Regions from separate parts of the Streptomyces sp. NPDC003011 genome, predicted to be linked through region 2. Evidence: riboswitches for the same ligand, from Rfam matches in the RefSeq annotation. Region 2 holds a riboswitch; the other holds the start of a gene.
What was found. Region 2 has a riboswitch for S-adenosylmethionine ahead of ACWD0J_RS01580 (aminotransferase class V-fold PLP-dependent enzyme). Riboswitches for the same ligand answer to the same signal wherever they lie in the genome.
Positions count from the first base shown of each region.

Region 1: another riboswitch for S-adenosylmethionine. It lies ahead of thrC (threonine synthase); the one in region 2 lies ahead of ACWD0J_RS01580 (aminotransferase class V-fold PLP-dependent enzyme).

Region 1 is NZ_JBSFTY010000001.1:228,857-232,231, forward strand. It holds gene ACWD0J_RS01035 (ubiquitin-like small modifier protein 1) at 1-119, opposite strand, end outside; gene thrC (threonine synthase) at 259-1,554, opposite strand; SAM riboswitch class I at 1,573-1,731, opposite strand; gene ACWD0J_RS01045 (glucosyl-3-phosphoglycerate synthase) at 1,918-2,862, shown strand; gene ACWD0J_RS01050 (alpha,alpha-trehalose-phosphate synthase (UDP-forming)) at 2,960-3,375, shown strand, end outside.
Region 2 is NZ_JBSFTY010000002.1:46,017-49,391, reverse strand. It holds gene ACWD0J_RS01580 (aminotransferase class V-fold PLP-dependent enzyme) at 1-1,159, opposite strand, end outside; SAM riboswitch class IV at 1,321-1,437, opposite strand; gene trpD (anthranilate phosphoribosyltransferase) at 1,514-2,578, opposite strand; gene qcrB (cytochrome bc1 complex cytochrome b subunit) at 2,714-3,375, opposite strand, start outside.

The DNA.
Region 1 (3,375 bases), on a different contig from region 2:
GTGTGGTTCTTCTCCAGGTCGGCGATGACCTCGCCGAGGGTGGCTCCGTCGGCGGCGACCTCGGCCTTGCCGCCGGTGTAGGTGCGCAGGATGGTGGGGATGCGGACGGTGACGCTCATGGATTCGACCTCCGGTCAGGGGGATCGCCCTCAGGGGCGCGGGGCTTCGCCCTCAGGGGCGCGGGGCTGTGTTGATGTGCGGCTACCGCCGCGCGGGCGCGACCAGCCCCCACCGGCCCGCGGACGAACAGCAACCTTCTTACGCGAGTCCGGCGTCCCGGAACGACTCCAGGCTGGGACGGATCGTCGCCGTCAGCCCCGTCCCCGCCACCGCGTCCAGCGTCTTGAGCCCGTCACCGGTGTTGAGCACGACCGTCGTCAGCGTCGGATCCAGCAGCCCGTTCTCGATCAGCTTCCGGGTCACACCCACCGTCACCCCGCCGGCGGTCTCCGCGAAGATGCCCTCGGTCCGCGCCAGCAGCTTGATCGCGTCGACGATCTGCTCGTCGTTCACGTCCTCCACCGCGCCACCGGTCCGGCGCGCGATGTCCAGCACGTACGGGCCGTCCGCCGGGTTGCCGATGGCGAGCGACTTGGCGATGGTGTCCGGCTTCTGCGGCCGGACGACGTCGTGCCCGGCCTTGTAGGCGACGGACACCGGCGAGCAGCCCTCGGCCTGCGCACCGAAGATCTTGTACGGCTTGTCCTCGACCAGCCCGAGCGTGATCAGCTCCTGGAGCCCCTTGTCGATCTTCGTGAGCTGGGAGCCGGAGGCGATGGGGACGACGAGCTGGTCCGGCAGCCGCCAGCCGAGCTGCTCACAGATCTCGTACGCCAGCGTCTTGGAGCCCTCGGCGTAGTACGGCCGCAGGTTGACGTTGACGAAGCCCCAGCCCTCGCCGGCCGGGTCGCCGATCAGCTCGGAGCAGAAGCGGTTCACGTCGTCGTAGTTGCCCTCGATGCCGACGAGCTCGCCGCCGTAGACGGCGGCCATGACGACCTTGCCCTGCTCCAGGTCGTGCGGGATGAACACGCACGAGCGGAAGCCGGCCCGGGCGGCGGCGGCGCCGACGGCACCGGCCAGGTTGCCCGTGGAGGAGCAGGAGAGAGTGGTGAAGCCGAAGGCGCGGGCGGCCTCGATGGCCTGGGCGACGACCCGGTCCTTGAAGGAGTGCGTCGGGTTACCGGAGTCGTCCTTCACATACAGTCCGCCGGTGACGCCGAGTTCGCGCGCGAGGTTGTCGGCCTTGACGAGCTTGGTCCAGCCGGGGTTGATGTTGGGCTTGGTCGCCACGTCGGCCGGGACGGGCAGCAGCGGGGCGTAGCGCCAGATGTTCGAGGGTCCCGCTTCGATCCGCTTGCGGAGTTCCTCGGTGTCGTAGGCCGAGAAGTCGTAGGCGATCTCCAGCGGGCCGAAACACTCCTCGCAGGCGAAGACCGGGCCGAGGGGGACGCGGTGAGCGCACTCGCGGCAGCTCAGCGCGGCGGCGGGGCCGAGGTCGACAGGGGAGCCGGTGATGCTGTCCGTGGTGCTTGCAACAGTCTGCGCAGCCATGTGAGGCGAGGCCCTTTCTCCTCATCTTCCTCACGACGCATCTCGCCGTGAGACGGATTTGGCACCTTCCCGAGCCGGGGAGCCTCGCGGAAACGATCGACGGTGATCGCTACGAGACCGGCTGGAGGGTTGCCGGGGCTTCATCGGGCCGTATCCCTCTGCCCCTCTGGATGAGCGGTATGAAGTTGTTGATCGTTGAAACGGAACGCCGACCCCGACATGCGATGGTCATCAGCGTTGTTCAAGACTGTAACCGAAGGCCAGGACAGTTGAGGGAGCCGTCCGAACCGCGAGATGGATCACATGGCCCCCCAGAGACCATGGATCACAGCTCGCCGAGAGAACGCAGAGGAGCCGCGCACTGTGCTGAACGAAGTCGAGCGCTGGCTGAGCACCCGCTCCTGGTCGAAGACCGACCGCCCGCTCCACAAGATCCTGGCCGCGAAACGCGCCACGCACCAGACGGTCAGTGTCGTGCTGCCCGCGCTGAACGAGGAGGAGACGGTCGGCGACATCGTCGCCGTGATCCGTCACGACCTCATGCAGCAGGTCCCGCTCGTCGACGAGATCGTCGTCGTCGACTCGGGATCGACCGACCGCACGTCCGAGGTGGCCGCCGCGGCCGGGGCGCGGGTCGTCCACCGCGACGACATCCTGCCCCGCGTCCCGGCCGTCCCCGGCAAGGGCGAGGTGCTGTGGCGCTCGCTCCTGGTCACCAGCGGTGACATCGTCTGCTTCATCGACGCCGACCTGAAGGAGTTCTCCTCCGACTTCGTCTCCGGGATCGTGGGCCCGCTGCTCACCGACCCCGGCGTCGATCTGGTCAAGGGCATGTACGACCGGCCGCTGCGGGGCGCGGCCGGCCAGGGCGGCCGGGTCACCGAGCTGATGGCCCGCCCGCTGCTGAACATGCACTGGCCGCAGCTGGCCGGTTTCGTGCAGCCGCTCGGCGGTGAGTACGCGGCCCGCCGCTCGCTGCTGGAACAGCTGCCGTTCCCCGTCGGGTACGGCGTGGAGCTGGGCATGCTGATCGACGCCCTGCACCTGGCGGGCCTGGACGCCCTCGCCCAGGTCGACGTCGGGGTGCGCAAGCACCGCCACCAGGACGGGCAGGCGCTCGGCCGGATGTCCGCCGCGATCTACCGCACGGCCCAGCTGCGGCTGGCCCGCGGTCACCTGATCCGGCCCTCCCTCACCCAGTTCGAACGGGGCCGGTCGGGCTTCGAGCCGCGCACCTACTCCGTGGACACGGAGGAACGGCCGCCGATGGCGGAGATCGCCGAGTACGCGCAACGGAAGGTCGCCTGAGGTGCGCCGCGGCACGCGCTCCCCGGGACGGTGGCCACCACCCCGAAGAGGCCGTCCGTACGTTTGAGCGGTTCGGGGCCGGGCTAGGTTGAGGCGTATGGCTTCAACGCACGGTGCTGCAGTACTGGTCGCGTCCAACCGCGGCCCGGTTTCGTACGAGGTTCGCGAGGACGGCTCGCTCCACGCCAGGCGGGGTGGTGGCGGGCTGGTCTCCGGACTGTCCGCCATCGGCCCCGACGCCGGCGCGCTGTGGGTGTGCTCGGCGCTCGGGGACGGCGACCGCGAGGCGGTCCGGCGCGGGGTCGGCGAGCAGGGCGTCCGCATGCTCGACATCCCCGCCGACGTACACGCCGACGCGTACAACGGCATCGCCAACTCGGCGCTGTGGTTCGTCCACCACATGCTGTACCAGACCCCGCTGGAGCCGGTCTTCGACGCGGAGTTCCGGCGCCAGTGGGCGTCGTACGAGACGTACAACCGCGCGTTCGCCGAGGCGCTGGCCCAGGAGGCGGC
Region 2 (3,375 bases):
TGCCGAGCAGGGCGCGGAGCAGCGGGTGGGCGCAGAAGAGGCCGTCGCGGACGCCGATGCCGTACTCGGCGGAGAGCGCGGCGGCGAAGTGGGAGCTGTTCCAGCCGTCGACGACGAAGGAGATCACGCCGACCCGGGGGGCGTCGTCCCCGAAGAGGGACAGGACCCTGACCTCGGGAACCTCGGCGAGGCCCGTGCGGACCTTCTCGATCAGGTACCGCTCGCGGGCGACAAGGCCGTCGAAGCCGGCCTCGGTGAGTGCCGTGCAGGCGGAGGCGATGGCGTAGGCGCCGATGACGTTGGGGGAACCGGCCTCGTGACGGGCGGCGCTCTCGTGCCACTCCACGTCCACTCCCCCGTCCTCGCGGCGCGTGACCCTGCGGCTGGCGCCGCCGCCCGCGAGGTACGGGTCGGCCTCCCGCAGCCAGTCGGCCCGGCCGGCCAGCACGCCGGAGCCGAAGGGGGCGTACAGCTTGTGTCCGGAGAAGGCGACCCAGTCGACGTCGAGGTCGCGCACGGACACCGGGTGGTGCGGGGCCAGCTGCGCGGCGTCCAGGACGATCCGGGCACCGTGGGCGTGCGCGGCGGCCGCCAGCTCCCGTACGGGCCACAGCTCGCCGGTGACGTTGGAGGCGCCGGTGACGCAGACCAGGGCCGGGCCCTTCGGGTCGCGGTCGGCGAGCGCGCGCTCCAGGGCCGCCACGGCCTCGCGCGGGGTGCGCGGGGCGTCGAGGCAGGTGACCTCGGCGTTGCGCCAGGGCAGCAGCGAGGCGTGGTGCTCGGTCTCGAAGACGAAGACCCGGCAGTCGGCGGGGAGCGCGGCGGCGAGCAGGTTGAGGGAGTCGGTGGTGGACCGGGTGAAGACCAGCTGGTCGTCGGCGCGGCAGTCCAGGAACGCGGCGACGGTCCGGCGGGCGTTCTCGAACAGGTCGGTGGAGAGCTGGGAGAGGTAGCCGGCGCCGCGGTGCACGCTGCCGTAGTACGGGGCGTAGGCCGCCACGTCGTCCCAGACCCGCTGGAGGGCGGGGGCGCTGGCCGCGTAGTCGAGCGCCGCGTAGGTGACCTCGCCGCCCGTGACGAGCGGGACGGTGACATCCCGGCCCAGAACGGGCAGCGGGGCACAAACGGACTGGGCGACGGCAGCGGTGGAGACAGACATGGCGAACTCCCGTGAGTGGCAGCTGGAATCACGACGCGAGCGGACACGGCTCGGCGCGGAGAAGGTGAAGAAGGGGGTGCGGAGGCGGGGCTCTGCGGCCCTATCGCATTCGCTTGCTCACGGAAGGCTCCTCGACGACCAGGACCCCTGGTATCTCGAGGGGTCCGCGCTTGCCGCAGACCTCGCTGCCTACGGCCTGGTCCTCACCCGGGGCACCCCGCCACGGACGGAGGGTTGCCGGACAGTCGGCCGGGGCCTCATGACTGTCACTCATGACCTGGTGCGAAAACGTACGTGAAGTGATCGGGATCCCGCAACCCGTGTCCGGATCGCGGGACATCCCTCTCACGGGCGCTACGCGTTGCTGGCCGCCACCCAGCGCTCCAGCGTCCGCTTCGCCGCCCCCGAGTCGACCGCCTCGGCGGCCTTCTCCATACCGGCCCGGATCTGCTCGGCCAGCGGCCCGTCCCCCGGCTCCAGCGCCACCAGCGCCGCCGCCGAGTTCAGCAGGACGGCGTCCCGCACCGGGCCCCTCTCGCCCTCCAGCAGCCGCCGCGCGACCTCCGCGTTGTACGCCGCGTCCGCGCCGCGCAGCGCCTCCACCGGGACCAGGTCGAGGCCGACGTCCCGCGGGTCGAAGCTCTCCTCGGTGACCTTGCCGTCCCGGACCACCCAGACCCGTGAGGTCGCCGTGGTGGTCAGCTCGTCCAGGCCGTCGTCACCGCGGAACACCAGCGAGGAGTTGCCGCGTTCGGCGAAGACGCCCGCGACGATCGGCGCCATCCGCGGGTCCGCGACCCCGACGGCCTGCGCCCGCACCCTGGCCGGGTTGGTCAGCGGGCCGAGCACGTTGAACACCGTACGGATACCCAACTGGCCGCGCGCGGCGCCCACGTGGCGCAGCGCCGGGTGGAACTTGATCGCGAAGCAGAAGGTGATCCCGGCCTCCTCGGCGACCTCGGCCACCCGCCGGGGCGTCAGCTCCAGGTTGACCCCGAGCTTCTCCAGCACGTCGGAGGCGCCGGACGCGGAGGACGCCGCCCGGTTCCCGTGCTTGACGACCTTCGCGCCCGTGCCGGCCACGACGATCGAGGACATCGTGGAGATGTTCACCGTCTTCGCGCCGTCGCCGCCGGTACCGACGATGTCGACGGTCGCGCCCGGCACCTCGATCACGTTCGCGTGCTCGTACATCGTGCGGACCAGACCGGTGATCTCCTCGACCGTCTCGCCCTTGGCGCGCAGCGCCACCACGAACCCGGCGATCTGCGCGTCGGTCGCCTCGCCGCGCAGGATCCGGTCCATTGCCCAGGCCGTCGCGTCGGCGCCCTGGTCACGGCCGTACAGCAGGGCGTTCAGCACCTCGGGCCAGGAACGGCCCGCCGCGGTGTCGCCTCCAGCGGGGGTCACAGCGCTCATAAGCCGCTCCTGGTCCGGTCCCGGTCTCCGGGACGCCCGTTCTCGTCGGGTCCACCCTATCCAGCACCGGGCACGGCAAGGGCCCCCGTCCGAAGACCGGACGGGGGCCCTTGCCGTGGTGTGGCGACGCGGTGATCAGTGGTGGCCGTGGCCGCTCGTGATCTCCTTGTACTCCTCGACGGTCGGCTTGGGGATCTGGCTCTCCTCGCCGTAGTACGCCTCGCTCAGCTTGGCGCGCAGCTTCTCGGAGCCCTTCACCTTGCGCTCGACACCGTTCACGTCGACCGTCGGGCCGATCGCGAGCGGCTGGTACTGCTCGTGCGCGGTGAGCGTGTGCAGCTGCTCCTGGCTGAGCGGCTCGTGCACCTCGATGAACTCGCCGTGCGGCAGGCGCTTGATGATGCCCGACTCGCGGCCGTGCAGCACCTTGTCCTTGTCCCGGCGCTGGAGGCCGAGGCAGATCCGCTTGGTGAGGATGAACGCCAGGACCGGGCCGACGAAGAACCCGATACGGACGAACCAGGTGACCGCGTTGATCGACAGATGGAAGTGGGTGGCGAAGATGTCGTTGCCACCGCCGATCAGCATGATCATGTAACCGGTGACCCACGCGACACCGAAGGCGGTGCGGGTCGGGGCGTTGCGCGGCCGGTCCAGGATGTGGTGCTCGCGCTTGTCCCCGGTGACCCATGCCTCGATGAACGGGTAGAGCGCGATCATCATGAGGAAGATGCCGAAGAGCACCAGGGGGATGAAGACGCCCAGGACGAGCGTGTGGCCCCAGAAGTTGATCTCCC